DNA from 4 places in the Streptomyces sp. CA-251387 genome. Region 4 is predicted to be linked to each of the others. Evidence: riboswitches for the same ligand, from Rfam matches in the RefSeq annotation. Region 4 holds a riboswitch; each other region holds the start of a gene.
The links. Region 4 has a riboswitch for cyclic di-AMP ahead of ACQEV2_RS36435 (LysM peptidoglycan-binding domain-containing M23 family metallopeptidase). Riboswitches for the same ligand answer to the same signal wherever they lie in the genome.
Positions count from the first base shown of each region.

Region 1 (7,722 bases), 7.1 Mb from region 4:
AGCAGTCCGCCGAAGGTGGCGATGACCGTGATCAGCCGCAGCCTGCGGTACACCGCCGGCGGGGCGTCGTCCGTGACGGTGGCGGAGGACTGGGTCGCGTCGTCCCTGACGTCCATGGGCCGCCTCCTTACCGGTGGTCGGTGGTGTGGGTGGGCCGTCGGGTGCCGGTGAGGCCACAGCCGGCCAGGTGTTCGCGGGTGCTGACCGCGATGGGCAGCGGGACCTCGGGTGCGCACGGGTACAGGTCCTGCTCGACGATCACGAACAACTCGGCGTCCAGCTCGGCCAGTTCGGCGACGACATCGGCGGGCTTGGGCACGCCGGCGGGCGGGGACACGCACACGCCGCGCTTGACGGCCTCGCCGAAGGAGAGGTTCTCCGCGGCGACCTGGGCGAGGATCCCGGGGTCCATCTGCTTGATGTGGACGTACCCGACGCGCTCGCCGAAGCGGCGGATCAGATCGAGGTTGTCACCGCCGCCGTAGGCCACGTGACCGGTGTCCAGGCACAGGTTGGTGTAACGGGAGTCGGACTCGTTGAGGAGCCGTTCGATCTCCGGCTGGGTCTGGATGTGGCTGTCGGCATGCGGGTGGACGACCAGGCGTACGTCGTACTCGTCGAGCAGCAGCTTGCCGAGCCGGTCGGCGGCCTTGCCGAAGCCCGCCCACTGCTCGGCGGTGAGCTCGGGGGACTCGGTGAAGGCACCGGTCTTCTCGTCCCGGTATATGGGCGGGATGAAACACGAGGTGGTGGGCGCCCGCGGCGGCGGTCAGCGCGGCCACCTGACGGACGTGGGCGAGCATGTCGTCCCATGCCTCGGGGCGGTGCAGGGCGCCGAAGGCGGTGCCGCCGGAGACCTTGAGGCCGCGTACGGCGAGTTCCTCGGCGAGGACGGCGGGGTCCGTGGGGAGGTAGCCGTACGGGCCGAGCTCCAGCCACTCGTATCCCGCCCGGGCCAGCTCGTCGAGGAAGCGGGTGTACGGGACCTGCCGGTCGTCCTCGGGGAACCAGACGCCCCAGGAGTCGGGGGCCGAGCCCAGGCAGAGGTTGCCCACGGTGGTGCGGAGAGGGGTTGGCGCCGTTGCCATGGCATGTCCTTCGGGGAGGGGACGGGCGTCAGTGAACGTCTCTTCTGTCGCGCTCTACTAGCGCGCTCTAGTGCGAGTACGATGGCCCTGGTCCAAATGTCATGTCAATAGCTTGTTGCTGGGAGATTTCGCGACCTCGCTAAGGTGAACGGCGTCGAAGGGTGGGTTCACAGGTGGATGCATCAGGCCGTCAGCGGCCGACGATGGCGGACGTCGCCGAGAAGGCCGGCGTCTCCCGGGCGCTCGTCTCGATCGTCTTCCGTGACCTGCCGGGCGCGGGCCGGGAGACCCGTGAGCGGGTGCTGCGCGTCGCCGACGAGCTGGGCTACCGTCCGGACAACGCGGCCCGGCTGCTGGCCCGCGGCCGCAGCCGCACCCTCGGTGTGATGTTCACCGTCCACCAGACCTTCCAGGCCGACCTGGTCGAAGGCATCTACCCCGAGGCCGAGCGGCTCGGCTACGAGGTCCTGCTGTCCGCCACCGGCCAGGGCCGCACCGAGGCCAAGGCCGTCGAGGCGCTGCTCAGCCACCGCTGCGAAGCGGTGATCCTGCTCGGCCCGGACGCGGCGGCCGCGGACCTCGACGCCCTCGGGCACCGCACGGTCGCCGTCTCGGTCGGCCGCCGGGTGCCCCAGGCCCGCGTCGACAGCGTGCACACCGCCGAGGGCAAGGGCGTACGGCAGGCCATGGACCACCTCGTCGAACTGGGCCACCGCCGGATCGTGCACATCGACGGCGGCCGTGGTCCCGGCTCGGCCGAGCGGCGGCGGGCCTATCGGGCCGCGATGCGCCGCCACGGCCTGGAGGCCGAGCTGCGGGTCATCCCCGGCGAGCACACCGAGCAGTCGGGCATCGAGACCGGCCGCCTGCTGCTGGCCGAGCGCGACAGCGGGCGTCCCCTGCCGACGGCGGTCCTCGCGGGCAACGACCGCTGCGCGATGGGCCTGTTGATGGCCCTGACGCGAGCGGGCGTCGATGTCCCGCGCGACCTGTCCGTGGTCGGTTACGACGACAGCCATCTCTCCCACCTGATGCCGATCGGCCTGACCACCGTCCGTCAGGACGCGGTCCTCATGGCCGAGCACGCGGTCCGCTTCGCCGTGGACCGGCTGGAGGACCAGGACCTGGAGCCGCGCGAGGCCGTTCTGGATCCCAAGCTCGTCGTACGAGGCACGAGTGGCCCGGCCCCCGCGCAGGAAACCGCCTGAGAGTCGTACGACGCGTGCGAGGGCCGGCCCCGCAGGGCCGGCCCAGGAATTCAGCGGCGGGGTCGGCCGCGCCCCGTCGCGGTCACGGCCGACCCCGCCTGTCCATGTGTGCGCTCAGCGCGTTCCCTTCGCGGCGAATTCGGCGACGGCGTCGACGTTGTCCTTGGTGATGAAGGCGGGGCCGGTGAGGACGGGGGCGGTGCCGCCGCCGCTGAAGTTGCCGTTGGTCTTGTACAGCCACAGGGAGTCGACGGCGAGGTAGCCCTGGAGGTAGGGCTGTTGGTCGACGGCGAACTCGACCTTGCCGTCCTGGACGGCGGTGACGAGTTCCTTGTTGAGGTCGAAGGTGGCGACCTTGGCCTTGCTGCTTGCGTCGGTGACGGACTGGACGGCGGTCAGGGCGAAGGGGGCGCCGAGGGTGACGACCTGGTCGATGGAGTGGTCCTGCTGGAGTTTGGCGGTGATGGTGGACTTCACCGAGGGCATGTCGGTGCCGTTGACGTAGAGGGTGGCGGTGGTTCCCTTGAAGCCCTTCTTCAGGCCGGCGCAGCGGGCTTCGAGGGCGACGTGGCCTTGTTCCTGGATGACGCACAGGGCGTGCTGGGCGCCGGTGGCGTTGAGTTTTTCGCCGAAGGCCTGGCCGGCGATGTTCTCGTCCTGGCCGAAGTATTGGAGCATGCCGAGGCTTTTCCATCGTCGAGACCGGAGTTGAAGCCGACGACGGGGATGCCGGCGGTCTTGGCCTTGGCGATGACGGCCTTCATGGCGCTGGGCTTGGCGGCGGTCAGGGCGATGCCGTCGACTTTCTGGTCGATGGCGTTCTGGACGAGGTTGGCCTGGTTGCCGGCGCTGGGGTCGGCGGAGTAGACGAGTTTGATGTTGTCCTTGGCGGCGGCTTCGGCGCCCTTGCGGATCAGGTCCCAGAAGGTGTCGCCCGGGGCGGCGTGGGTGATCATGGCCACGGTCATGCGGGGGGTGGTGGCCTTGCCGGCCGCGGCGCCGGCGGTGTCTTCCTCGGACTTCTTGCCGCCGGAGCTGCTCGAGCAGCCGGTGGCGAACAGGGCGCCGGCCAGCACCGTGGCGGTCAGAGCGGCGGCTCGGTGGTGTCTGCGCATGTCCCATGCACCTCACTGTGCTGATCAGGGCGGATTCTCAGGTGGGGGGAGGTTCACGGGGTACCGCCCGCTGGATACGACTGGAGCGCTTTACTAGCGCGCTCTAGTGGCAGGTACTATGCGGGCGTCGGCAGGTGATGTCAATGGGCTTGTCAGGACGTACCGACAAAGCCGAGGTGGAGGGGCGTCACCGAGGGGAGGCCGAGGGACCGGGAGACGGGAAACCCGGGGAAGCGAAAGCCACCCCGCCTCGCGGAGGCGGGGTGGCGGTGGTCGGTCGGCGGATCAGGCGGGGCGTATCACGCTGTGGATCGCCGCCTCACCGGCGTAGTGGATCGACTCCTCGCGGATGGACGCTCCCGGGCCGGGGGCGTGGATCATCATGCCGTTCCCGGAGTAGATGCCGACGTGGCCGACGTGGAAGAGGACCAGGTCGCCGGGTTCGACGTAGGTGAGGGCGATTCCGCGGCCGGCGGTCGCCTGCTCCTGCGGGGTGCGCGGGAGCGTGATGCCGGCGGCCTTCCAGGCGGCCTGGGTGAGGCCTGCCCCGTCGTACGCGTCCGGGCCCGTGGTACCCCAGACGCAGGGCTTGCCGAGCTGGGCGCGGGCGAACTCCAGGGCCCGCAGGGCTCGGGTGTCCTGGGGTGCGGTGGACGTGGCGACGCTCGTGCCCGGAGCCGGGCTTGTGTCCAGGGCCGGGCTTGTGTCCGGGGCCTGGCTCGTGGCGAGGGCCTGGCTCGTGTCCAGAGCATGGCTCGGGGCGAGGACCGGACTCGTGTCCAGAGCGCGGCTCATATCGAGGGCCGGACTCGTGTCGAGGGCCCGGGGGTGGAGTGTCTGACCCGCGCCGAGGGTTTGGCTTGTGGTGGCGACCGTGGGAGTGTCGGCAGACCAGCCTGCGGTGCCTGCCCAGGCCGTCGTGTCGGCCGGGACCGGCGTCAGGTCGGCCGCCCCCAGCTCCTGCAGCGCCTGCCACTGCGTCTCGGCCGCGGCCTGGACCGGAGCCGGTGTGGAGCTCCAGGTGTCGGTGGGCTCGAGCGCGGTCGGCGTGGCGCTCCAGGTGTCGGCGGCCGGTGCCTCGCTCGGCGCGGTCTCGATCGGCGCGAGCGTGGTGCCCTGCTTCGCGGTGTACGCGGACAGCAACTGGCGGGCCCGGTCGAGCTTGCGCCGGCTCTGCTCCTTGGTCGTCCGCAGTGAGGACCGCTGCTGCGGATCGGCCGTCGACTCGGTCGCGGGCGCGGTGGTCGGGGCGGGCAGGGCGAGGGCGGTCTGGATGCTCTGGGTGCTCTGCGTGTCCTGCGTGTGCTGGGTGGCCCAGGTGGTCTCCTGCGGGGCCTCCGGAGCGGCCGGCAGGGCGGCGACGGGGCCGGCGGTCAGCTCTGCCACGGGAGTTGTGCCGGTGGCCGGAGCGGACGTCAGTTCGGCGACCGGGGCGGCGGGGAGCTCCAGGGCGGCGCGGCCGGATGTCTCGCGACCCCGGTCGATGAGGCCATCGACCGCACGCTCCGCAGGACGCGCGGGCCGTGTCCCGCTGGGACGGTCCGGCACCCTGTCGCTCGGCAGCCTCGCCGGGACGGTCGGACCCAGCTTCGAGCGGGCCACGTCGAACCACTGGCGGGCGACGCTGTCGAGGGCGGCGTCGCTGCGCCTGTTCTCGTCCCGCCGGACCGCCGAGGCGGACCCGCGTCCGGCGCCCGTCGGCCGGTCGGCGCGCCCCCGCGGTCCCGTCGCCGCCGCGCGGGTGGCGTTGAAGGTCCCCGTGTCGGACTCGGCCCGGTCGTAGAGGGAGCTGACCCGTCGGCTGACCTCCTCGCGGCTCGGCGTCTCGTCCCCGACGGAGGGGGCGGCGTTGGCCGTCTGTGCGAGCAGGGCCACAGAGGTGAGGGCCGCCGACGCGAGTGCGGAATTGCGCATGCCGGGCAGGCTCAAAGCCCCCGGACGCGCGGTGCGTTCCGGCGTCATGGGCGACGTACTCCTTCCGTATTCCGCCTACCGAGTTAGCTGACGGGTTCGGGCGGTCGGTCCGGAAGGTGTGCCCTACGGTCCTTGCCCCGAAGGGCAGTTGGCCGATTCACCCCAAGTTCGGTTGGGTCCCCGGCTCCAGTGGCCCTGCGGGCGCACCGGACTCGGCGGAGGCCGCGCGTCCCGGCGGGTTCGCCGGAGGTCGTCGCGCGGCCTGACGGGTAACTTAACCAACTTGTGTGTCTCACGTGAAGATTGACGTGTGAAATGTCCGATACGTTTTTGTGACCTTCGACGCTCGGAGCGGATCGAGGGCCGAATTCACTTCGCGGCGCGCTGGCTCCGCCACGCCGCGTAATGATCGAGGATCGTCTCCTCGATCGGGCGGTAGGTGATGCCCAGTTCGCTCACGCTCCGGCTGTTGTCCACCTCGAAGCGGATGCCGAGGTGCTTGCGGATGTAGTCCTGGGTCAGCCCGAAGGCCGGGCCGAGGACGCGTACGGGCCAGTGGGGGAGTGCGGTGCGCGGGAGGCGGAGGTCGCGGGGGTACCGGGTCCGCAGGATGCGGGCCATCTCGTGGAAGGACGTCATGGTCCGGGCGGCGAGGATGTAACGGCCCTTCGCGTCCGGGTTCTCCGCCGCCGCGATGTGCGCGTCGGCGACCTCGCGGACGTCCACCGTGGTGAAGCTGAAGTCCGGTGCGCCGTAGAAGAAGTAGCCCTTGAACAGCTCCTCCAGCAGGAACAGGCTGCCGGACTCCGAGGCGGGCGTGAGAGAGGGGCCCAGGATCAGGCCGGGGTTGACCGACACCATCCGCCAGCGGTCCTGGGCGGCCTCCGCGTCCCACGCCGCGCGCTCCGCGACCGTCTTGGCGTAGTGGTAGGGGTTGTTCTCCACCGTGCTGGTGGTGTTGAAGTACCGCTCCGACAGCACCGCGCCGTCCATGTCCAGGACGTCCGCGTAGTCGCCGAAGATCGCGCCCACGGTGGAGGTGAGGACGAGCCTGTCGACCGTCGGCGTCCGCTCGATGGCCGCCAGCACATTGCGCGTGCCGAGCAGGGCCGGGTCGACCATGTCCCGGCGGCCGTCCTTGATCTTCTCCGGCATGCGGAACGGCGACGCCACATGGCACACCACCCGGCACCCGCTCATCGCCTCGTCGAAGGCGCCCTCCGTCAGCAAGTCCGCCTCGAACAGCGAGAGTCGGCCCGGATGCGCGTCCTGCAACTCCCGCAGCGGCCGTACCTTCGCCGTGTCGGCCGTGCTGCGCACGGTGGCGTGGACCTCGTAGCCGCGCTCCAGAAGCCGCCTGACCAGATGACTGCCGACGAACCCGCTGCCACCGGTGACCAACACGGCCCCCGACCCGTTGCCGCCCACCCTCACTCCTTCTCCCGACTGCTTCTCCCGCGCGGAAGCCGGTCGATCACGGTAGCGGCGATCCCTGTGCACGGCCATGAGTTCGAGGGCGCCGGGGACGGGTTCCCCGAGGTGCAGCCGGGTACCGAACAGCCGTCTGCAGACCGGGTCCGGTCATACTCCGTTGCCGCGGAGGCGGATGACGTGGGGGCTGTCCTGGGCGTTGGTGCTGATCCTGAGGCTGCCGAGGAGTTCCCCTCGAGCGGGCGGGGTGAACGTGACGTCGACCGAGCGGGAGTCGCCGCCCCGCAGGACGGCACCGGTACACGTGTCCGCCGTCTTGGCGAAGCCGGCCGCACCGTCGGCGAAGTCGACATGTTGGACGGTCAGCGCTCCGGAGCCGGTGTTGGTCAGCTGCACCGTCCGGGGAGCGGAGGCGGAGGCGACCGCCTGGTCGCCGAAGTCGAGGGCGGCGGTGCTCAGTGCCACATGAGGAGCCACCCCGGTTCCGAGCAGGGCAGCGGTGTGGGTCCGGCCGAGGCCGTCGGTGACGCGTACTTCGCCGGCGCGGGGGCCCTCCGCCGTCGGGAGGAAGATCACCCTGATCCGGCAGTAACCGTTCGGCCGCAGCACACTGCAGGAGTGGTCGTGGCGGAAGTCGCCGCTGACCGCGAGGCTCTGGATCGTCAGCTCGGCGTTCCCGGTGTTGGTCAGCAGCAGGTCCTGCCGTGCGCTGAACGAGCCGACCGGCTGCGCATCGAAGGTCAGCCCCGGCGGATCGAACGTCACCACCGTGCCCAGACCGGTGCCGGTCAGCGGCACCGAGAGGCCGGGCACGGGAGCCGCGCACCGCGCGACGAGCTCGGCGTCCCGTACGCCGATCGCCGTCGGCCGGAAGGTCACCTCGACCGCACAGGAGCCTCCGGGGGCCAACGGGCCGCCGGTGCAGCCCTGTTGGACCGCGTAGTCGCCCGCCGCGGCTCCCGTGAC
Region 1 is NZ_JBNJMJ010000001.1:1,117,684-1,125,405, reverse strand. It holds gene ACQEV2_RS04860 (sugar porter family MFS transporter) at 1-116, opposite strand, end outside; partial or broken gene ACQEV2_RS04855 (TIM barrel protein) at 128-1,088, opposite strand; gene ACQEV2_RS04850 (LacI family DNA-binding transcriptional regulator) at 1,292-2,296, shown strand; partial or broken gene ACQEV2_RS04845 (substrate-binding domain-containing protein) at 2,411-3,411, opposite strand; gene ACQEV2_RS04840 (C40 family peptidase) at 3,697-5,373, opposite strand; cyclic di-AMP (ydaO/yuaA leader) riboswitch at 5,382-5,553, opposite strand; gene ACQEV2_RS04835 (NAD-dependent epimerase/dehydratase family protein) at 5,695-6,753, opposite strand; gene ACQEV2_RS04830 (choice-of-anchor D domain-containing protein) at 6,907-7,722, opposite strand, start outside.
Region 1: it holds a riboswitch for cyclic di-AMP, as region 4 does, so the genes downstream of both, ACQEV2_RS04840 (C40 family peptidase) here and ACQEV2_RS36435 (LysM peptidoglycan-binding domain-containing M23 family metallopeptidase) in region 4, are expected to answer to the same signal.

Region 2 (7,722 bases), 2.7 Mb from region 4:
CGCGCAGGTCGTCGCGCGGGTCGTCGCCCTCCGCGGCGGTCGTACTGTCGTCGGATGCGTACGGTGCCATGTGTGCCTTACCTCCGTCGTCGGCGGCGGCTGTCCTTCTCTTTTGCTCGCCCGCGAGTCTTACGACCCCGCACTCGTCCACCCCTGAGCCGCCATTCTCACCCGAATCGGTGAGGAGTGGTGATTTCCGTGGTTTCCATCTGACCAAATAAGTCAGGGAGATTCGTCAGCCTTCGGAGCCAACTCCACGTACACCTGCGGTATGACAGATGGGGGCGGCGCCTCCCCCGACCCGTAGGGGTCGGTGCGGGGAGACGCCGCCGAATGGCCCCGGATGGCTCCCGATGGCTGCGAGTGGCTCCGTGGGCTAGCCGTTGATGAACACGTAGTCCGCCTGGTACGGCACGCCGACGATGGCGCCGGGCTTGCACGAGCCGGTCGGGGCGACGCCGCCGACGGTGTTGAGGCGCAGGATCTCGGCGGTGTCGGCGAGCAGGCCGTGATGCTTGCCGGACTGAGTGGCCTTCAGGTCGAGCTCGGGGATGTTGCCGGCCCCGTTCGGGGTCCTGGAGATGACGGACCCGGTCACCGCGCTGCCGTCCCGCGCGATCCACTGCGGCGTACCGGAGTTGGGTGCGACGAAGGAGTGCGCGATACGGCCGCCGAGTACGGCGCTGACGTCCCGCTGGGCGAAGGCGTACCCGCCGCCCTCGGCCGGCTTGCACTCGTAGATCTGCTTGCCCTTGATGACGGACGCCTGGAAGTTGTGGAGCGCGTCGCGGAAGTCGAACTCGGCGACGGTGACCTTGTGGAGCTGACCCCGTACGGCACCGCCAGGGAACTCGGCGGTGTGGAGGTTGGCGTAGAACGAACTCGGGTCGGTCTTCAGGGCATCGAGGAGGGCGGGGTCCTTCACGGTGACGCTGCCGGTGAGGCTGTGGCCCTTGCTCTTGCCGAGGAGGCCGCCGAAGTCGACCTTGATGCCGCCGTTGGTGCCCTTGGCGCCCCGGTGGAGGTGGAGGGCGGTCGGTTTGCCGGTGCCGCGCCAGGTGACGGCGACGGACACCTTGTCGCCCTTGAGCTTCACGAACTGCAGGGCGGCTCCGTCCTTGTCCCCCACGGCGGGCCCACCCGGGACGGGCACCTCGTTCGCCCCGCGAAGGCTTGCGGCGAGGAGGGTGCCCCCGGTGCCGCCACTGACGGCCCCACCACTGGCGGTCCCACTCTGACTCACGATCCCCTGCGCGTCGCCTCCGGAATGGCCCGCGTGGTCAGCGCGGTCGCCTCCGGCGGCGAATGCGGGAATCACCGCGGCGGCAACACCACCGACGGCGGCCACCGCGACAGCGGTGACGATCAGGCTCTTACGGCGCTTCGAGAACGTCGCGTTCATGCCCATGATTCTGTTTTCTCCCCGTAGTGCAGCCGACGCCCCCTGCGTCAGCTTCTGGGCATGAATACGGAGTCGATCTTAGTTTGGACTCAGTCCAGCTTTGTGATGCGCGTCACACTCAGGGGAGGGCCTCTGGGGCCGCCGTTCAGTCCGTCCGGCGTGTGAGGACGAGGCCCCTTCAGGGCCGAAGCGGGGGTCTGGGGGCGCAGCCCCCAGGAACCGGGGTCGAGCAGCCCCAGAAACCGGGGTCGAAGAGGCAGAGCCCCTGGGGATGGGACGGGTAGGGGCGGCGGGGGCGAAAAACCTACCCAGCCCGATGCACCACGGCGTCGCACAACTCCATCAACGCAGCCTTGGCATCAAGGTCCGCCAACGGCGCCAACGCAGCCCGCGCATCCTCCGCATACCGCACCGTGTCCCGCCGAGCCTGCTCCAACGCCGGATGCACCCGCAACGCGGCCAACGCCTCCGCATGCCGCGCATCATCACTCAGATCGGAGTCCAGCAGCTCGCACAGCGCGACATCCTCCGCCAGCCCCAACCGCTCGGCCCGCTCCCGCAACCGCAGCACCGGCAGCGTCGGAATCCCCTCACGGAGATCCGTCCCCGGCGTCTTCCCGGACTCATGGGAGTCACTCGCGATGTCCAGCACGTCATCCGCCAGCTGGAAGGCGACCCCGAGCCGCTCCCCGTACTGGGTCAGCACATCGACCACCGTCTCGTCGGCGCCCGACATCATCGCCCCGAACCGGCACGACACCGCCACCAGCGACCCGGTCTTCCCGCTCAGCACATCCAGGTAGTGCTCCACAGGGTCCCGCCCGTCCTGCGGCCCCGCCGTCTCCAGGATCTGCCCGGTGACCAGCCGCTCGAACGCCTCGGCCTGCACCCGCACCGCCTCGGGCCCGAGGTCGGCGAGGATGTGCGAGGCCCGCGCGAACAGGAAATCCCCGGTCAGAACGGCGACCGAGTTCCCCCAGCGGGTGTTCGCGCTCTCGACGCCCCGCCGCACCGCCGCCTCGTCCATCACGTCGTCGTGGTACAGCGTCGCCAGATGGGTCAGCTCCACCACCACCGCCGACGGCACGACTCCCGGCGCATACGGATCCCCGAACTGGGCGGCGAGCATCACCAGCAAGGGCCGGAACCGCTTTCCACCCGCTCGCACCAGATGCTGGGCGGCCTCGGTGATGAAGGGGACCTCACTCTTGGTGGCTTCGAGCAATCCCTCCTCGACAGCCGCCAATCCGGCCTGGACATCGGCTTCCAGAGCCTGGTCCCGCACGCTCAGCCCGAACGGCCCGACGACGGTCACGAGGGGTCTCCTGTCTGCTGGTGTCTACTGGCGGTTACACGGTTTGTCGATAGGTCGCTGCCATCACTCAAGTCAGCGTATCCGGTCACGTTTCGATCACCGATGCCGCCCACCCGTCCACCACGGGCGGTATCGGATCACGACCGGTATGTTTTTGATCACCTGATAAGGCCGGACATCCATCGACATATAGGGAAGTATCCGCCTACGCCCCGATCTCGCGTCGTCATCGAGCCAGGCAACGGCCCTCCACCCCGCGACGCCCGCACCTCCCCCGACCGGCCCAGAGACACGCTCACCCCGCACCCTCATGTCTCACCCCCCGACGCAACCTCGGGCGGCATGCACATGCCACTCCGACCCATCACCTCCACCTCCGCCCCTCGGGCACCCTCACCCTCCCGGGGCGCCACCCAGGCACGCCGGCGTCACCCCTCTCAGACCGCGACCCTCGCGCCCGAGCCGCCCGAGCCGCCCGAGCCGCCCGAGCCGCTCAAGACGATCACCACGGTCGGCACGGCCATCCCGGTCGGCGCCGCGGACGATCACCATGACAACGACGCGCACTGCACGGCGGGTTCCCCTTCGCGGTCGACATGCACAATCGAGGCACTTCAGCCTCGAAGTGGGCGGCATCACCGGGGCGTTGGGGCACCCGAAGGCGTCACCGCGCGACCTTCACCCTGAAACCGGCGGGAACCACCCGGCACTTCCTGGCAAGGCGATCCACGGACAGGACGAAGAGGTGCTTTTCCATCGGACACGGGAGAAACGGACTCCACGGACAGTCGGTTAACGGTGAGTTGGACTCATTGCCCGATATGCCGCCCTTGTGGACGCCAGTGAGTTGAGTCACGCGGCCGCCCCCACGCCCCCAACCCGGCACACCCCATACCTCCTTGCCCCAAGCGCAAGTTGAGACTTGGCAACCGCAAAGGATCAAGCACCCCATACACACCAGACCATGGTCAACCGGTACGACAGACGACCTTGGCACTTGTTCCGGGCATGTGCTCTCGCATACGTTCCCGCTCAGTCGGGCGGACGCCGAATCCTGCCGCCGCCCGAGTCATCCATCGACGCACTCACACACGCACGGCAGGAGCGGGGGACCCAGGTAAGTCGCCGAACCGGCCGCCTTGATGGCGCACCGGAGCGGCTCGGGGTGAAGTCGCGCTGCCGCAGGGCGGCGTGGCCGGGCATCTCCCGCCCGAACCCGACAGCTCACCTCGCAGGCGTCGGAGAGGAACAGCGCCATGGCCCGAGGCAAGCACCGCCGCCCCCGCACCAACCCGCTCACCCGACACGTCGTCGCCGCCGGAACCGGCACGGCCGCTCTCGCCCTCCCGCTCCTCAGCGCGACCACCGCGAGCGCCGCAGAGCCCGCCGCCCAGGCCCCCGCACCGGCGAAGGTCGGGTCGGTCACGTACACCACGAAGAAGGGCGACTCGCTCTACGGGATCGCGGACAGGTACGACGCCCAGGGCGGCTGGCGGCAGCTCTACAAGGACAACCGCAAGGCCATCGGCGACAACCCCCGGTTGATCCACCCGGGCCTCGACCTGAAGGTCCGGGCGACGAAGAAGGCCGGCACGACGGCCGGCAAGGCGTCCGCCCCCGCCAAGAAGTCCTCCGTGGCCCGCGCCACCCAGGCTTCCGTGAAGACGTTCCCGAACAACCTCGACGGCTGGATCCGCAACGCGCTGGACATCATGGCGCAGAACGGAATTCCCGGGTCATACGACGGCATTTACCGCAATGTCATGCGTGAGTCGTCCGGCAACCCCACCGCCATCAACAACTGGGACTCCAACGCCGCCGCGGGCACCCCGTCCAAGGGCCTCCTGCAGGTCATCGACCCGACCTTCGCCACGTACCACGTGCCCGGGACGGTGTACGACCCCTTCGACCCGGTCGCGAACATCGTGGCCGCGTGCAACTACGCGGCCGCGCGGTACGGCTCGATCGACAACGTGAACGGCCCCTACTAGGCCGGCAACCGGCCCAATAGCCCGACCACGCAAAGAACCAGCCTCGCCGGGCAAAGGTTCCTTACTGGGCGAAATCGGCCATACTGCCCGCGAAGAGTCGCTCGAGGACGACGGCGATACCGTCGTCCTCGTTCGACAGGGTGATCTCGTCGGCGACCGCCTTGAGTTCGGGGTGGGCGTTGGCCATTGCGACGCCGCGGGCGGCCCAGTCGAACATGGGGATGTCGTTGGGCATGTCCCCGAAGGCGATGGTCTCGTGCGGCCCGAGGCCGAGATGCTCGGCGGCGAGCGCGAGACCGGTCGCCTTGGTGACGCCGCATGGCTGGAGTTCGACGGTTCCGGGCCCCGACATGGTGACGGTGGCCAGGGAGCCGACCACCGAGCGCGCCGTCGCCGCCAACTCGTCGTCCGAGAGGCTGGGATGGCGCAGCAGCACCTTGCTGATCGGCTCGCACCACAGATCGTCGCGGTGCCGGACCCGTACGGCGGGCAGAGTGGGGTGGGGCATCAGGTACCCGGGTTCGATGAGCGTGAGCCCGTCGACGCCGTCCTGGTCGACGGCCGCGTACACCTGCCCCACCTCGGCCTCGATCTTGCCGAGCGCGGTCTCCGCCAACTCCCGGTCCAGGGTGACGGACCACAGCAGACGGTCCGCGCCGGCGTCGTACAACTGCGCGCCCTGTCCACACACCGCGAGCCCCCCACCGCCCAGTTCGTCGAGGAGCGGCCGCACTCTGGGCGCGGGGCGCCCCGTCACGACGAGGTGCTGCGCACCGGCCGCCGCCACCAGCGCGAGCGCATCGATGGACCGGTCCGAGAGCGTGTCGTCGCCTCGGAGCAGGGTCCCGTCCAGGTCAGTGGCGATGAGTGAATATGCGATAGGTGCGGCCATGATCAGAGAATACGGACAGGACGCCCCATCGACTCGACTCGAACCGGACGGCTGCTGTGTTCACATGTGTTGACACCTGTTCCGGTTGCGGACCGGGTTCCGGTTCTGCCCCCGGCCCTGTTCGCCATTGTCCTTTCCCTCACCAACTTCCTTCCGCTTGTGGCGATTTCACCCCCACGTGGTGCCTGCGGGCTCCTTGATGGTGGTGTTGATGCGATTGAACATGTTGATGACGGCGATGGTGAGAATCAGCGCCGACAGCTCCTTCTCGTCGAAGTGGTCGGCCACTTCGTCCCACAGCGCGTCCGGAACCGACTCGTGCGAACGGTCCGCGAGCCTCGTCATCGCCTCGGTCAGCTGCAACGCGGCCCGCTCGGCGTCGGTGAACCAGGGCGCCTCGCGCCAGGCGGAGACGGCGTCGATCCGCTCCTCGCTTACCCCTGCCTTGCGCAGGTTGCCTGCGTGGCCGTGCACACAGGCGCCGCACCCGTTGATCTGACTGGCGCGCAGCCCGACGATCTCGGCCAGCTCCAGGGCCAGGCCGCCCTCGCCGAGCGCCTGGAGGAGGGTGCCGATCCCCTTCCCCGCGCCGGAGAGGATGTACGCCGGGTTGGTCATCCGTGCCTGCATGATTCGTGCCTCCCGTGTCAGTGCTTCCGTCTTCACTGCACTGACGGAGCGGAGGAAGCAGTTGTGACCGGCACACCGAAGATCTTTTTCGGAGGCCGTAACGTGTGGCCCGACCACATGGCACATGGAGCGGATGAGAGTGAGGCAGCACCCCATGCCCCCCTTCGATCTCCCCGAGGGCGACCCCTTCGGCGCGCACAACCTTCCGTACGGCGTCTTCTCCCTCCCCGGCTCGGACTCCGCGCGCAGGGTCGGCGTCCGGCTCGGCGACCACGTCCTCGACGCCGGCAAGGCGGCCTACGCGCTCGGCTCGCCGTACGCCCCGCTGCTCGCCCAGGACTCCCTGAACCCGCTGCTCGCGGCGGGCCGCACCACCTGGTCGGACGTACGGCGCGCCCTGACGGCGTGGGTGACGGTCCCGGCGCATCAGGAGGCCATCGCGGACCTCCTCCATCCGCTGTCCTCCGTGACCCTGCACCTCCCCTTCGAGGTCGCGGACTACGTCGACTTCTACGCCTCCGAGAACCACGCCCGGAACGTCGGCCAGATCTTCCGCCCCGACGCGGCGGACTCCCTCACCCCCAACTGGAAGCACCTGCCGATCGGTTACCACGGCCGCTCGGGCACGGTCGTCGTCTCCGGCACGGATGTCGTACGGCCGTCCGGTCAGCGCAAGGCGCCCACTGATCCGGCGCCGGTCTTCGGCCCGTCCGTCCGCCTGGACATCGAGGCCGAGGTCGGCTTCGTGGTCGGCACACCGTCGCGGATGGGCACACCGGTCGCCTTGGGCGACTTCCGCGACCACGTCTTCGGCCTGTGCCTGCTCAACGACTGGTCGGCACGCGACATCCAGGCCTGGGAGTACGTCCCGCTCGGCCCGTTCCTCGGCAAGTCCTTCGCCACGTCGGTGTCGGCGTGGATCACCCCGCTGGACGCCTTGGAGGCGGCGCAGGTGGCACCGCCGGAGCGGACGCACCCCCTGCTGCCGTACCTCGACGACTCCGGCCCCGAAACCGAACCCGGCGGCTACGACCTCCACATCTCGGTGGCCATCAACGGCCACGTCGTCTCCGAACCTCCCTTCTCCACCATGTACTGGACGGCCGCCCAGCAACTCGCCCACATGACCGTGAACGGCGCCTCCCTGCGCACCGGCGACCTGTACGGCTCGGGCACGGTGAGCGGCCCGACGGAACGCGAGCGCGGGTCGCTGCTGGAGCTGACGTGGAACGGCCGGGACCCTCTTGAACTCCCGGACGGCAAGCGGACGTTCCTGGAGGACGGCGACGTGGTGACCCTGTCCGCCTGGGCTCCGGGCCCGGACGGGGTCCGGGTGGGGCTGGGCGAGGTCACGGGGCGGGTCGTGGCGGAGTGACGCCGGAGTCCCGGCCCCCCACAAGCTCCGGAAACCTCGATCCGACCCGGCACCGGTCATCCGGCGCAACCACCGGCCCCCACCCGGCGGTTCGCGACCACGGCACGGAGTCCGGGC
Region 2 is NZ_JBNJMJ010000001.1:5,543,561-5,551,282, reverse strand. It holds gene ACQEV2_RS24920 (LolA family protein) at 1-70, opposite strand, end outside; gene ACQEV2_RS24915 (CHRD domain-containing protein) at 377-1,402, opposite strand; gene ACQEV2_RS24910 (polyprenyl synthetase family protein) at 1,707-2,717, opposite strand; cyclic di-AMP (ydaO/yuaA leader) riboswitch at 3,785-3,968, shown strand; gene ACQEV2_RS24905 (LysM peptidoglycan-binding domain-containing protein) at 3,974-4,708, shown strand; gene ACQEV2_RS24900 (HAD family hydrolase) at 4,770-5,600, opposite strand; gene ACQEV2_RS24895 (carboxymuconolactone decarboxylase family protein) at 5,769-6,230, opposite strand; gene fahA (fumarylacetoacetase) at 6,385-7,605, shown strand.
Region 2: it holds a riboswitch for cyclic di-AMP, as region 4 does, so the genes downstream of both, ACQEV2_RS24905 (LysM peptidoglycan-binding domain-containing protein) here and ACQEV2_RS36435 (LysM peptidoglycan-binding domain-containing M23 family metallopeptidase) in region 4, are expected to answer to the same signal.

Region 3 (7,722 bases), 4.3 Mb from region 4:
CTGCAACACCCGGCATCACCGGTCGCGCCGGTCCCTGCTGTCTCGCGAAAGGCCCCCGCATGCTCTCCGGGAACGGTCGTCACCGTCGCCCCCGTCAGGCCCCGGCCCTCATTGTCGCGGCCGGAGTGACCGGCTCCGCCATCGCCATCCCGCTGCTCGGAGCCACGGGCGCGAGCGCTGCCGAGGGCACCGTGTGGGACAAGGTGGCCGAGTGCGAGAGCGGCGGCTCCTGGAGTGCCGACACCGGCAACGGGCAGTACGGCGGACTGCAGCTGACCCAGGAGGACTGGGACGAGTACGGCGGCCTCGACTACGCCTCCAGCCCCGACCTCGCGAGCCGCTCCCAGCAGATCGCCGTAGCCCAGAAGATCCTCGCGGACCAGGGCACCAGCCCTTGGGGTACCTGTGCGGTGGTCAACGGGCTCACCAAGGACTCCGGTTCGGTCGACCTCGACACCGGCGTCGCGGAGGACTCGCCGTCCGAGGTGTCCGGATCTTCCGGATTGCTGGATTCGTCCAACTCATCCAGTTCATCCGGCTCGGTCAATTCCTCCGATTCGTCCGGTTCGTCGACACCTTCGGGTTCACCCGACGGCTCATCGGACTCCTCGAACTCGCCGAGCGGTTCTCCCGACGGTTCGTCCGAATCGTCCCAGGATTCGTCCTCTTCTCCCTCCTCTTCCTCTTCGACGGACAGCTCGGCGAAGTCCGATACGTCGCCCTCCGTGAAGGCCTCACAGTCGCCCGACGATTCCTCCGCGGAGACGCCTGAGAGCGACAATCAGGACAACTCCGGCCAGGATGTGGGCTCCTGGGGGCTCGCCGACACGGGGGCGATCTACGCGGCAACGGCCGACGCCGCGACCGGCTACGGGCGTCATCGCGGGCCCAGTGCCGACGAGAGCGAGGTCGCCGACAGTGCCGCCAAGCCCTCCGGCCGCCACGCCTCGTACACCGTCCGCGCCGGCGACACTCTCGCGTCCATCGCCGACTCCCTTGAGCTCGACGGCGGATGGTCCGCGCTGTACGACGCGAACAAGAAGGCCATCGGTACTGACGCCAACCACATCTTCCCCGGTCAGACCCTGGAAGTCCCCGCCGAATAGGGGGCGAACAGGGCGAAAAACAGCGGGAGTTCGCGTCATGGTTCGCGCTGAATGTCCGTTTTAAATGCAGTGAGAGATAGATCTCAGAAGCCCTGATCGTCTTTGGAAATCCGGGATTCGGGTGTCTACGGTCGTGATCGCTCGGCAATCCGAGCCCCGGCTGCCGCAACGCCGAATCCTGCCAGCGGCCGCACGGGAACAGTCGTCGCGTCAAGCGCCGTAGGCAGGAGCGGGGGACCCAAGGTAGGCGCCGGGTCCGGCAGTTGAGGCCTTTCGGGGTCGCACGGCCGGAATCGGCTAGGGGTGAAGCCGCGCAACGGGAGCCGAAAGGCGAGCGTGCGCGGCCGGGCAACTCAACCGGCCCGAACCCGACAGCTCACCTCGCAGGCGTCGGTGAGGGGATCTCTCCATGCTGTTTTCCAGCAAGGGCAAGCACCGTCGTCCGTCCAAGGCCGCTCGCGCCATCGCCGTCGTCGGCGTCACCGGTGCCGCCGCCGTCGCCGCCCCGCTGATGGCGGCCGGCAGCGCCTCCGCCGCCACCGCGTCCGAGTGGGACGCCGTCGCCCAGTGCGAGTCCGGCGGCAACTGGTCGATCAACACCGGCAACGGCTACTACGGCGGTCTGCAGTTCTCCGCCTCCACCTGGGCCGCGTACGGCGGCACGGCGTACGCCTCCACCGCCGACAAGGCCACCAAGGCCCAGCAGATCGAGATAGCCGAGAAGGTCCTCGCGGGCCAGGGCAAGGGCGCCTGGCCGCACTGCGGCACCGGCCTGTCCAGCGCCGCCTACAACGGTTCCTCGGCGAGCGGTTCCTCGCAGAGCACCGAGACGACCACGCGCTCCACCGAGCAGCAGTCGGCCTCGCGCTCCGCCGACCGCCCGGCCGCCAAGAAGAGCACCAAGACCGTCACCACCCCGACCGGCAAGAAGGTCAAGAAGGGTGACGGCGAGTACAAGGTCGTCAAGGGCGACACCCTCAGCTCGATCGCCGAGGAGCACGACGTCAAGGGCGGCTGGGAGAAGCTCTTCCAGCTGAACAAGGACATCGTCGAGGACGCGAACCTGATCTACCCGGGTCAGCAGCTGCACCTGAAGTAATACCCCGGCGACAGCTGAACCACAGTGCCCTCCCATCCGTGGTCCTCATAATGAAGGCCTCGTGAGGGCCACCCCCGTCCCCACGGGCTCCCCGCTCCGGTGCGTGTTCCCCCGTACGCACCGGGGCGGGGTTTTTTGTGCGGGGTGGTTTTGTGTACGGGGGTTTTTGTTCCGTTCGGAAACAATTTACTCTCGGTTCTGTCCACGGGCCGGTCGACCGCTGGCCGATCCGCCTGGGCCGGTTAGGCTCGTCTCGCAGTACCCACCACGGTCTGCGTACCCGCGTCACATCCCAAGAAGGAGATGCTCGTGCCGTCCATCGACGTCGTCGTAGCCCGGGAAATCCTGGACTCCCGAGGCAACCCCACGGTCGAGGTCGAGGTCGGCCTCGACGACGGCAGCACGGGTCGTGCCGCCGTTCCGTCCGGCGCCTCGACGGGCGCCTTCGAGGCCATCGAGCTCCGCGACGGTGACCCCAACCGCTACCTGGGCAAGGGTGTCGAGAAGGCCGTCCTCGCCGTCATCGAGCAGATCGGCCCGGAGCTGGTCGGCTACGACGCCACCGAGCAGCGCCTGATCGACCAGGCCATGTTCGACCTGGACGCCACCGACAACAAGGGCTCCCTCGGCGCCAACGCCATCCTCGGCGTCTCGCTCGCCGTCGCCCACGCCGCCTCCGAGGCCAGCGACCTCCCCCTCTTCCGCTACCTGGGCGGCCCGAACGCGCACCTGCTGCCGGTGCCGATGATGAACATCCTGAACGGCGGCTCGCACGCCGACTCCAACGTGGACATCCAGGAGTTCATGATCGCCCCGATCGGCGCGGAGTCCTTCTCCGAGGCCCTGCGCTGGGGCGCCGAGGTCTACCACACCCTGAAGAAGGTCCTGAAGAACAAGGGCCTGGCCACCGGCCTCGGCGACGAGGGCGGCTTCGCCCCGAACCTCGGCTCCAACCGCGACGCCCTCGACCTCATCCTCGAGGCGATCAAGGAGGCCGGCTACACCCCCGGCGAGCAGATCGCGCTCGCGCTCGACGTCGCCGCGTCCGAGTTCTACAAGGACGGCGTCTACACCTTCGAGGGCAAGGAGCGCTCGGCGGCCGAGATGACCGAGTACTACGCGGAGCTCGTCGACGCGTACCCGCTCGTCTCCATCGAGGACCCGCTGTTCGAGGACGACTGGGAGGGCTGGAAGACCATCACCGCCAAGCTCGGTGACAAGGTCCAGCTCGTCGGCGACGACCTGTTCGTCACCAACCCCGAGCGCCTGGCCCGCGGCATCGAGGAGGGCGCGGCCAACGCCCTGCTGGTGAAGGTGAACCAGATCGGCTCCCTCACCGAGACCCTGGACGCCGTCGAGCTGGCCCAGCGCAACGGCTTCAAGTGCATGATGTCCCACCGCTCCGGCGAGACCGAGGACGTCACCATCGCCGACCTCGCCGTGGCCACCAACTGCGGCCAGATCAAGACCGGCGCCCCGGCCCGCTCCGAGCGCGTCGCCAAGTACAACCAGCTGCTGCGCATCGAGGAGATCCTCGACGACGCGGCGGTGTACGCCGGCCGCAGCGCGTTCCCGCGCTTCAAGGGCTGAGCCGTAGAGCCGTACAGGGTTAAGGCATAGCCAGGCATACGTACGTCCCCGTACTCGGTCCCGTACCGTGTGCGGGGACGTACGCGTGTGAGACGGGAGGCGGGGAACATGGCCGTGAAGGACCGGGACCGGTTCTCCACCGCGACCAGGATCCGGTTGCTCGGCGAGCAGACGGCGGCCCGTGTCTACCGCTCCCAGACCAAGCGGCAGGCCCGGCGCTCCAGGCTCACCGGACGCGCCGCGCTGCTCGCGCTGGTCGTCTGCTCCATGGTCGTGGCGCTCGCCTACCCGATAAGGCAGTACGTCTCCCAGCGCGCCGAGATCGCCGATCTGCAGCGGCAGAAGGAGGAGGCCGCCCGGCGGGTCGAGCAGCTGCGCGACCTCAAGGCACGCTGGCAGGACGACGCGTACGCCGAGCAGCAGATCCGGGAGCGGCTGCACTATGTGATGCCCGGGGAGACCGGTTACATCGTGATCGACCCGGACGCGGCCAAGCAGGCGCGGACCGACGTGGACGCGGCCGACCGGCCCTGGTACTCGAACATCTGGGACGGGGTCGACAAGGCCGACGCCTCCGATCAGTGAGACCAGCCGGCCGGCTGGAACAGAACAGAACAGGCAGAAAGACAGGCATGGAAACGCCCCCGCCGCCCACCCCGCGCACCGAGCCCACCGACGCGGACGTCGAGGCCTTCAAGCAGCAGCTCGGGCGTCCGCCGCGCGGGCTGCGCGCGATCGCGCACCGGTGCCCGTGCGGGCAGCCGGACGTCGTCGAGACGGCGCCTCGGCTGCCCGATGGCACGCCCTTTCCGACGCTGTACTACCTGACGTGTCCGAAGGCGTCTTCCGCGATCGGCACCCTTGAGGCGAACGGCGTGATGAAGGAGATGACGGAGCGGCTGGAGAGTGATCCGGAGCTGGCTGCCGCGTACCGGGCTGCGCATGAGGACTACATTCGGCGCCGGGACGAGATCGAGGAGCTGACCGGGTTTCCGAGCGCGGGCGGGATGCCGGATCGGGTGAAGTGTCTGCATGTGCTGGTCGCGCACTCGCTGGCCGCGGGGCCGGGGGTGAATCCGCTGGGGGACGAGGCGATTGCCATGCTGCCGGAGTGGTGGCGCAAGGGGCCGTGTGTGGTTCCGGCCGAGTGATCTCGCCCCCGCCGCCCCTACCCGTCCCATCCTTGAAGGGGCGCTGCCCCTTCGACCCCGCTGGGGGCTGCCGCCCCCAGACCCCTGCTTCGGCCCTGAAAGGGCCTCGTCCTCAAACGCCGGACGGGCTGAAGGCAGCTGACCGGCGTCGAGAAGCTCACCTGATCACAGAAGGGCCCCGCCATGACCCGCGTCGCCGCCATCGACTGCGGTACCAACTCCATCCGGCTCCTCGTCGCCGACGTGCACCCGGAGAGCGGTGAACTGGTCGATCTGGACCGTCGTATGACCATCGTGCGGCTCGGACAGGGCGTCGACCGGACCGGCCGGCTCGCTCCCGAGGCGCTGGAGCGTACGTTTGCCGCCTGTCGTGAGTACGCGGCGGTCATCAAGGAGCACGGCGCCGAGCGGCTGCGCTTCGTCGCCACGTCTGCCTCCCGGGATGCCGAGAACCGGGACGAGTTCGTGCGGGGTGTCATGGACATCCTGGGGGTCGAGCCCGAGGTCATCACCGGGGATCAGGAGGCCGAGTTCTCCTTCACGGGCGCGACGAAGGAGCTGGCGGAACACGACCACCTCCCCAAGCCCTACCTGGTCGTGGACATCGGCGGCGGGTCGACCGAGTTCGTCGTCGGTGAGGAGCACGTCCGCGCGGCGCGCTCCGTGGACGTCGGCTGTGTGCGGATGACCGAGCGTCATCTGGTGCAGGGCGGGGCCGTCTCCGACCCGCCTTCCGAGGAGCAGATCGCGGCGATGCGGGCCGACATCGAGGCGGCCCTCGACCTCGCCGAGGAGACGGTGCCGCTGCGGGAGGCGCGCACGCTGGTGGGGCTCGCCGGGTCCGTGACCACGGTGTCGGCGATCGCCCAGGAGCTGCCCGAGTACGACTCGACCCGCATCCACCACTCGCGGATCAGCCACGACCGGGTCCGGGAGATCACCGAGTGGCTGCTGCACTCCACCCACGCGGAGCGGGCGGCCGTACCGTCCATGCATCCGGGGCGAGTTGACGTCATCGCGGCGGGCGCGCTGGTGCTGCTCGCGATCATGGAGCGGATCGGCGCCGAGGAGGTCGTGGTGAGCGAGCACGACATCCTCGACGGCATCGCCTTCAAGGTGGCGGAGAACGCGGACCAGGGCAAGCGCGGCGACTGACGCGCGGTGGCACGGAATGACCCCGGTACCTCGCACGAGGTACCGGGGCCGTTGTCTCAACCCGGGTGGGTTGTCCGTCAATTGCAGATGAGGACGAGTAGGCCTACGCACCCGTCGTCGCCGCCGTGGTGACCGTGGTGGCCGTGGTGGTGGCCGTGGCCGTGGCCGTGGCCGCCGTGGGCCGCCACGGCCTTGGTGACGACGGGGGAAGCGGGTGCGGCAGCGGCCGTCGCGGCCCCTGCTGCGAGAGCGATGCCGAGGGCAGCGCTGACCGACACTATTCGAGCGGTGGCCCGCTTGCGGGCCTTCTGTGGAGTGATCATGGCTGCACGCTATGCACACATCTGTCCGTGCGCGCGCGGAATGTGGCTGACGGGTGACGCGGAATCTGGCTGACGGGTGAACGGTGATCCAGGTCGCCGACGGAGGGTGGCTCGCGTCTCGTTTATTACTGGGTGGTAGCCGTCGGTTGAGCAGGTCGGCTAGCGTATGAGCGCTCCCGAGAGGGGTCTGTGAGCCCGTTTCCGGGCCCTGTGCGCCCCCTTCGCGGCACCCGCCGAAGAAAGTTCGTGAAGTTCTTCACAAGGATTTCGGCCCTGTAGAACCGCTGATGCGGGCCGGTTGCCCCTTCCGAGGGGTGAACAGGCCCTTGAACATGTTCAGATGGGCGGTGTAAGAGGGCTTCGGGGAGCCGTTGGCGGAAGGTGTTTCCGCCCGCTCACAGGGGGTCCGCCGAGCCAGAGAGGCAGCTCACGCGGCATTGACAACGGGTTGTGCCGGAGTCGGGTTCCCGATCGTGACCATGACCTGCGTCACGCGGGCCGGGGAGTGTAGCACAAGGCCTGCAAGAGCTTGTGAAGGGGCGCACGAGCGACCCCCCTGAGGCGGGTGGATACTCGATGGCATGAGCACCACGGAGCGTCCCAGGATCCTCGTAGTAGGCGGTGGGTACGTAGGCCTGTACGCAGCTCGGCGCATCCTCAAGAAGATGCGCTACGGCGAGGCGACCGTCACGGTCGTCGACCCCCGGTCGTACATGACCTACCAGCCCTTCCTCCCCGAAACCGCCGCCGGCAGCATCTCCCCGCGCCACGTCGTCGTCCCGCTGCGACGCGTGCTGCCCAAGGCGGAGGTCCTCACCGGCCGGGTCACCACCATCGACCAGGACCGCAAGGTCGCCACGATCGCGCCGCTGGTCGGCGAGGCGTACGAGCTGCCCTTCGACTACCTGGTCATCGCGATGGGCGCGGTCTCCCGCACCTTCCCGATCCCCGGCCTCGCCGAGCAGGGCATCGGTATGAAGGGCATCGAGGAGGCCATCGGCCTGCGCAACCACGTCCTCGAGCAGCTGGACAAGGCCGACTCCACGACCGACGAGGAGATCCGCCGCAAGGCGCTCACCTTCGTCTTCATCGGCGGTGGCTTCGCGGGCGCGGAGACCATCGGTGAGGTCGAGGACATGGCCCGCGACGCGGCGAAGTACTACAGCAACGTGTCCCGTGAGGACATGCGGTTCATCCTCGTCGACGCCGCCGACAAGATCCTGCCCGAGGTCGGCCCGAAGCTCGGCCAGTACGGCAAGGAGCATCTGGAGGCCCGCGGGGTCGAGGTCTACCTCTCC
Region 3 is NZ_JBNJMJ010000001.1:3,925,271-3,932,992, reverse strand. It holds gene ACQEV2_RS17395 (transglycosylase family protein) at 60-1,106, shown strand; cyclic di-AMP (ydaO/yuaA leader) riboswitch at 1,312-1,511, shown strand; gene ACQEV2_RS17390 (transglycosylase family protein) at 1,516-2,205, shown strand; gene eno (phosphopyruvate hydratase) at 2,515-3,795, shown strand; gene ACQEV2_RS17380 (FtsB family cell division protein) at 3,904-4,380, shown strand; gene ACQEV2_RS17375 (DUF501 domain-containing protein) at 4,428-4,946, shown strand; gene ACQEV2_RS17370 (exopolyphosphatase) at 5,130-6,101, shown strand; gene ACQEV2_RS17365 (hypothetical protein) at 6,179-6,424, opposite strand; gene ACQEV2_RS17360 (NAD(P)/FAD-dependent oxidoreductase) at 7,006-7,722, shown strand, end outside.
Region 3: it holds a riboswitch for cyclic di-AMP, as region 4 does, so the genes downstream of both, ACQEV2_RS17390 (transglycosylase family protein) here and ACQEV2_RS36435 (LysM peptidoglycan-binding domain-containing M23 family metallopeptidase) in region 4, are expected to answer to the same signal.

Region 4 (7,722 bases):
TCGAGGTCGCCGGACGGATCAGCGCGAGCCTCGCCCTCAAGGAGGCCGAGGACACCCTGGCCGGCACCGAGCGGGCCGCCGGCGGCCAAAGCGGTCGTGGTCATGACGGTCGTAGTCATGACGGTCCTGCCGCCGTGCCAGTCAAGGAGAAAGCGGAATGACCACGGAGTTCGACCTCGGCAGACTCCTCGCCGAGCGCGGAGCCGAGCGCTACGAGCTGCACAGCAGGTACCTCAACCACCAGCTCCCGCGCATGCTGCACACCATCGGCTTCGACAAGGTCTACGAGCGGGCCGAGGGCGCGTACTTCTGGGACGCGGACGGCGACGACTACCTGGACATGCTCGCCGGGTTCGGGGTGATGGGCCTGGGGCGCCACCATCCCGTCGTCCGCAAGGCGCTGCACGACGTCCTCGACGCCTCCCTCGCCGACCTCACCCGCTTCGACTGCCAGCCGCTGCCCGGGCTGCTGGCCGAGAAGCTGCTCGTCCACAGCCCGCACCTGGACCGGGTGTTCTTCGGCAACAGCGGCACGGAGGCGGTGGAGACCGCGCTGAAGTTCGCGCGGTTCGTCACCGGGAAGCCGCGGATCCTGTACTGCGACCACGCCTTCCACGGGCTGACCACCGGCTCCCTGTCCGTCAACGGCGAGTCCGGCTTCCGCGACGGCTTCGCCCCGCTTCTTCCGGACACGGCCGTACCGCTCGGCGATCTCGAGGCCCTGGCACGGGAGCTGAAGCAGGGCGATGTCGCGGCCCTGATCGTTGAGCCCATCCAGGGCAAGGGTGTGCACGAGGCCCCGCCCGGCTATCTGCGGGCCGCCCAGGAACTGCTGCACAGGCACAAGGCGCTGCTCATCGCCGACGAGGTGCAGACGGGGCTCGGCCGGACCGGCGACTTCTACGCCTACCAGCACGAGGACGGTGTCGAGCCGGACCTGGTGTGCGTGGCCAAGGCGCTCTCCGGCGGGTATGTGCCGGTGGGCGCCACCCTCGGCAAGGACTGGATCTTCAAAAAGGTCTACTCGTCCATGGACCGGGTCCTCGTCCACTCGGCGAGCTTCGGGTCCAACGCGCAGGCCATGGCGGCCGGGCTCGCCGTGCTGTCCGTCATGGAGAACGAGCAGATCGTCGCGAACGCGCGGGCGAGGGGGGAGCAGCTGAAGTCCCGGCTGGCGGCGCTGACCGACAAGTACGAGCTGCTGGCCGATGTCCGCGGCCGGGGACTGATGATCGGCATCGAGTTCGGGCGTCCCGACTCGCTGAAGCTGCGCAGCCGCTGGACGATGTTGCAGGCCGCGCGCAAGGGCCTGTTCGCACAGATGGTGGTCGTACCGCTGCTGCGGCGGCACCGGATCCTCACCCAGGTCTCCGGGGACCACCTGGAGGTGATCAAGCTCATCCCGCCGCTGATCATCGGCGAACGGGAGGTGGACCGGTTCGTCGACGCCTTCACGGATGTGATGGACGACGCGCACAGCGGCGGCGGTCTGATGTGGGACTTCGGCAAGACCCTGATCAAGCAGGCGGTGGCCAACCGGTAGGCGTCGGATAGGGCGAGGGTCTTTGCCTCTCAGGCAAGAAATTTGCCGGTGGGGCAAACCTTCGGCTGAATGGAGAGCATGAGCTCTCCCGAGACCGAGCCGCCCGGTGTCGCGGCCGAGCCGGTGAACGGGCCGCCCGAGGCCCTTCCCGCGGTCGCGCCCCAGCTCCGCGCGCTGCGCCGCCGCGCCTCCCTCACCCTGGAGGCCGCGGCCCGCGCCGCCGGGCTGTCGCCCGCCCACCTCTCCCGCCTGGAGACCGGGCGGCGCCAGCCCTCACTGCCGATGCTGCTCGCGCTCGCGCGTATCTACGGTACGACCGTCTCCGAGCTGCTCGGTGAGACGGTCGCCGACCGGGACGCCGTCGTGCGCGCCGCCGACATGGAGCCGACCGCGGCCGGTGGCTGGACGTACTGGCAGGCGGGTGCGCCCGGGCGCGGGATGCAGGCCCTGCGGGTCCATGTGCCGTACGGCTCGCAGGGCGACATCGTGCGCGTGCACCCCGGCGAGGAGTGGCTGTACGTGCTCAAGGGGCGGCTTCGGCTGCGCCTCGGGGACACCACGCACCGGCTCGCCCCCGGCGACAGCGCGCACTTCGACTCGCTGACCCCGCACCGCATCGCCGCCCAGGACGAGGGCGGGGTCGAGCTCCTCTTCGTCCACACCCTGCTGCAGAGCCCCACGGCCACCCTGTGCCTGGGCCCCACCCCTGGAGAGACGCCATGAGCGACATGGAGGAGAAGTTCCCGCGTGCCCTGTGGGTGCGGCTCATCATCTACATCGCGGTGGGGCATCTCTTCGCGGCGTTCATCTACCTGCTGTTCGAGGCAGGAGCGAAGTAGCGGCAGGGGCGCGGCAGAGGGAGCGGCGGTCGTCCGGCAGGAGGGGCGCGGCGGTCGCCCGGCACCGGCCCGGGCTCAGTCGAGCAGCCGCTCCCGCAGCCGCTCCCGGGCCTCCGGGGTGACCCCCAGCCCCTGTTCCAGGTAGGTCTCGACGCCGCCCCACGTCTCCTCGATCGTCTCGAAGGCCGCCGTCAGGTACTCGGCGCGCGCGTCGAACAGCGGGCTGAGCAGTTCCATGACCTCGGGGGAGTAGGCCGAGGCGGCGCTGCTGCTGCGGTGCACCTTGTAGCGGCGGTGCTTGGCGTTGGACTCCAGGTAGTCGGCGAGGATCGCCTCGCGCTCGACGCCGAGGGCGAGCAGCGTGACGGCGATGGACAGGCCGGCGCGGTCCTTGCCCGCGGCGCAGTGCATGAGGGCGGGGACGCTGTCATCAGTGAGCGCCTGCAGTACCTGGGAGTGCTCGGCCGTGCGCTCCTTGATGATCCTGCGGTACGAGTCGATCATCCGGTTCGCGGCCTTGCCGTCCGCGAGGATCTCCCGCAACTGGTCGATGTCGCCGTCGCGGACCATCTTCCAGAACTCGGCGCCGTCCGCCGGGTCGCTCAGCGGCAGATTCACATTGCGCACGCCCGGCAGCTCGACGTCCGGACCCTCGAGCTTCTGGTCGGCCGCGTTGCGGAAGTCGAAGATCGTGTGCAGGCCCAGGGAGCCGAGGAAGGCGGCGTCCTCCTCGGTCGCGTGCGCGAGGTGGCCGCTGCGGAACAGCACCCCGTACCGCACCCGCCGTCCGTCCACGGTCGGAAGGCCGCCCACATCCCGGAAGTTGCGGACTCCGGCCAGCTCGGGCTCGGTCGACGGGATCTGCTGCGTCACGGGGGCTCCTCCCAGTCGGCCCCGCCGGCGCGGCTCGGCGGTGCGGCCGACGGGGTGCGCTCTCGACCATACGACATGGCTTCCTGGGGCAATGAGTTGTCCACAGGCGTTGCATCGGAGGCTCGCGGCCCGTGATGATGTTCCGGCTTGATCGGACCTGTTCGAATATGTGAGGGCTTGATGCTGGAGATCTCCGACCACGGGCGTACCTGGGTTCTTTCCGGGCCGACCAGCAGTTACGCCCTCCATCTCACGGACGGCGACGAGCTGCTGCACCTCCACTGGGGCCCGCGCATCGCGCTGGCCGACGCCGAGGAACTGGCCGCCCGGGCGCTTCCGCAGTACCGGGGCTTCGAGTCCCCGCTCGACGGACACGAGGAGTACCCCGTCGAGGGCGGCCCCCGCTTCGTACGGCCGGCCCTGTCCGTGCGCACCGACGAGCGGCGCGGCACCGAGTGGACCTTCGAGGCGTACGAGACCGAGGGCGCGGAGAGCGTCGAGGGCGCGGGGGGTGCTCAGGGCGGGGAACTGCGGCTGCGGTTCCGGGACGGCGGGCTGGGCATCACGCTGCACTACCGGATGCGTGACGACGTCGTGGAACGCTGGGTGACCCTGGACAACCAGGGGCCCGACCTGGAGCTGCTGCGCGCCGACTCCGCCACCTGGACCCTGCCCGACCGCGAGGACTGGCGGCTGTCGCAGCTGCACGGACGCTGGGCGGCGGAGTCCCGGCTGACGCAGTCGTCCCTCACCTACGGTGAGAAGGTCCTCGGCAGCCGCCGCGGCCACACCGGGCACCCGCTCCTGCCATGGGTCGCGCTCGACACCGACGCCACCGAGGAGCGCGGTGAGGTGTACGGCTGCGCCCTCGCCTGGTCGGGGTCCTGGCGGATCGCGGTGGCCCAGCTGCCGGACGCGCGCGTGCAGATCACCGGCGGGGCCGGATACGACGACTCGGGTCTGTTGCGGCTGGCGGCGGGCGAGTCGTTCGTGACGCCCGTCTTCGCCGGGCTGTGGAGCGACGGCGGCTTCGGGGGCGCGAGCCGGGCCTGGCACGCCTATCAGCGCGCCCATGTGATCCCTGACGCCGATCAGGACCGGCCCGTGCTGTTCAACTCCTGGGAGGCGACCGAGTTCGACATCTCCGAGGAGCAGCAGGGCACCCTCGCGCGGCGGGCCGCGGCCATCGGTGTCGAGCTGTTCGTCGTGGACGACGGCTGGTTCGGGGCGCGCACCAGCGACCGCGCCGGACTCGGCGACTGGACGCCCAACCCGGACCGCTTCCCGAACGGCCTCAAGCCGCTCGCCGACTATGTGCACGCCCTCGGCATGCAGTTCGGCATCTGGGTCGAGCCGGAAATGGTCAATCCGGACAGCGAGCTGTACCGCGCCCACCCGGACTGGGTGCAGTACCAGACCGGACGAAAGCGGACGGAATTCCGCAATCAGCTCGTACTGAACCTCGCCCGCGAAGACGTCCAGGAGTACCTCTGGAACCAGCTCGACGGGCTCCTCTCCAGCGCCCCGATCGACTACGTGAAGTGGGACTTCAACCGCTGCTTCACCGACGCGGGCTGGCCCGGCGAGCCGTACCCGCAGCGGCTCTGGGTGGACCACGTCCACGCCTTCTACGCCTTGCTGGACCGGCTGCGCGCCGCTCACCCGGGCGTCGCCTTCGAGTCCTGCTCGGGCGGTGGCGGCCGGATCGACCTGGGCGTGCTGAGCCGTACGGACCAGGTGTGGACGTCCGACAACACCGACCCGCTCGACCGGCTCGCCATCCAGCACGGCTTCAGCCAGATCCATCCGGCGCGGGTCATGGCGGCGTGGGTCACCGACAGTCCGAACAACCAGCTCAACGGCCGGGTCAGCTCGCTGCGCTTCCGGTTCGTGAGTGCCATGGCCGGGGTGCTCGGCGTCGGCGGCGACCTCACGCAGTGGACCGAGGCGGAGCTTGCCGAGGCCCGGGAGTGGGTGGAGCTCTACAAGGAGATCCGGCCCCTCGTGCAGCGCGGGGATCTGTACCGGCTGCGGCCTCCGCGGGGTGGGCTGAGCGCGGTGCAGTACGTCCTCGGTGACGAGACCGTCGTCCTCGCCTGGCTCCAGGCGCAGAGCTACGGCGAGGCCGTACCGGCGCTGCGGCTGAGGGGGCTCGACCCGACAGCATCGTACGAATGCCGCGAAACGGGCGAAGTTCACAGAGGTGCCGTATTGCTGCATCACGGACTGCGTACCGGATTGCACGGCGACCTTGATGCGGCAGTTATCCGACTGCGTCGCATCTAGTTGTTCTGTCCGAATTGGTGCCTTCATTCCAACTCGCTCTGGATTGAGGAAAGCTGGAGCGGCGTCACGTGAGGAGCGTCATATTCGTGACCGAGCGTCGCCCGTCATGTTCACGTAATTCACGTGATTTTCAAGGGGTTTTGTGCCGGGCGACGCGCCGATAATTCACTCAGGGTGACCGGGAATTCCCACAAGGGATCAACAGGAACGCATTCGGACGGAACCTCTCACTTGTTCCCGTGCGTCTTCCTCGCTTACGTTCGCCACCAATCCGGACGGACGCCGAATCCTGCCGCCGACCGGAGCCCGCACCGACTCACCCGACCATGGCAGGAGCGGGGGACCCACAGGTACAACCGCCTGTTCCGGTCTCCGGAACAGGCTAGGGGTAAAGCCGCGTTACGGCGCGGCCGGGCATCTCCAGCCCGCACCCGACAGCTCACCTCGCAGGCGCCGGAGAGGAATTCGCCATGCCCGCGAAGGGTAAGCACCGCCGCCCGAAGTCCCCGCGCCTCACCCGCTCCATCGCCGTCGCCGGAACCGGCGGCGCCGCTCTCGCCCTCCCGCTCTTCGGGGCCACCGGCGCCCATGCCGCTCCCTCGCAGTCCGCTTCGGAAAAGGCCGTTCAGTCCCTTCCGGTCGTCGAGAAGAAGGCGGCCGAGAAGGAGGCCACCGAGAAGAAGACGGGTGTGCGGACCTATTCGGTGAAGGTCGGCGACTATCTCTCGAAGATCGCCGACGAGCAGAACGTCAGCGGTGGCTGGAAGAAGCTCTACGCCGACAACCGCGAGGCCGTCGGCGAGGACCCGTCGCTGATCCACCCGGGTCTGAAGCTCACGATCGGCGGCCAGAAGGCCGCGACGAGCGCCCCCAAGTCCTCGCCGTCGTCCTCCTCTTCGTCCCCGAAGTCGTCCTCGAAGTCGTCCTCGAAGTCGTCGTCGGACTCGTCCGCCGCGAAGTCCTCCGCTTCTAAGACGACCAAGGCCGCTGAGAGCGCCGACACCGCCCCCGCCAGTGGTTTCAGCGCCCCCGTCTCCGCGGCCTCCGTCGCCACCGCGTACAAGGTGGCGGGCAGCATGTGGTCGAGCGGCTACCACACCGGCGTCGACTTCGCCGCCGCTACCGGCACCCCGCTCAAGGCGGTCGGCGCGGGCACCGTCGTCTCCGCCGGCTGGGCCGGCGCGTACGGCAACCAGGTCGTCATCCGGCTCGCCGACGGCTACTACGCGCAGTACGGCCACCTGTCCTCGCTCTCCGTCTCGGCCGGCCAGACCGTGACGGCGGGTCAGCAGGTCGGCCTCTCCGGCTCGACCGGCAACTCGACCGGCCCGCACCTGCACTTCGAGATCCGCACCACGCCGGACTACGGCTCGGACGTGGACCCGGTCGCCTACCTCCGCTCCAAGGGCGTCGCCATCGGCTGACCCGCGCCGACTCCCCCGCTCTCGGCTTCGCTCGAGCGGGGGGACTCCCATCGCCTGACACGCCGCCGAAGGCCGGACCCTGATCCCCGGGTCCGGCCTTCGGCGTGTCCGGGGTGTCGACAGGAAGGGGGTGATGGGGAAGAGTGATCTCCGCTCAGCCGCTGCAAGCGCTTTCTAAGGTCAACGCCCCTATGAAGGAGTCCCGTTCGTGACGACCACGCGCAGAGCATTCGGAATCCTCGCGGCTGGGGCCGCCCTGGGCGCACTTGCTCCCGCGGGCGCGGCGGGTGCCGCGTCCCACCGCCGGCTCATCGCCCACGACGACTTCCGCCATGGCCTCGCCCAGTGGGTGACCGAGTTGCAGGACGGCGGCACGATCACCGCGTCGCGCGGTGTGCTGGAGATCGACGTGCCGAGCGGTGCCACGGTGTGGTTCAGGAGACGCCTCGAAGGGCCGTACCTCCTTGAGTACACGGCCACCGCCGTGTCGGAAGGCGGGGCCAACGACCGTGTGTCCGACCTCAACAACTTCTGGAACGCCACCGACGTCCGTTCCCCGGACGACCTGTTCGCCACGCAGCGGGGCGGTGCGCTGGCGGAGTACGACTACCTCAAGACCTATTACGCCGGTTACGGCGCCAACTACAACACCACGACGCGACTGCGCCGGTACGTCGGCGAGGTCGGAGCCCGCCCGCTGATCTACGACTACACCGAGCCGCTGCTGGTGCCCAACCAGCCCAACCGGGTCCGTGTC
Region 4 is NZ_JBNJMJ010000001.1:8,206,008-8,213,729, forward strand. It holds gene dxs (1-deoxy-D-xylulose-5-phosphate synthase) at 1-161, shown strand, start outside; gene ACQEV2_RS36410 (aspartate aminotransferase family protein) at 158-1,543, shown strand; gene ACQEV2_RS36415 (helix-turn-helix domain-containing protein) at 1,622-2,266, shown strand; gene ACQEV2_RS36420 (DUF6126 family protein) at 2,263-2,382, shown strand; gene ACQEV2_RS36425 (tyrosine-protein phosphatase) at 2,458-3,255, opposite strand; gene ACQEV2_RS36430 (alpha-galactosidase) at 3,436-5,541, shown strand; cyclic di-AMP (ydaO/yuaA leader) riboswitch at 5,849-6,007, shown strand; gene ACQEV2_RS36435 (LysM peptidoglycan-binding domain-containing M23 family metallopeptidase) at 6,012-6,965, shown strand; gene ACQEV2_RS36440 (DUF6250 domain-containing protein) at 7,174-7,722, shown strand, end outside.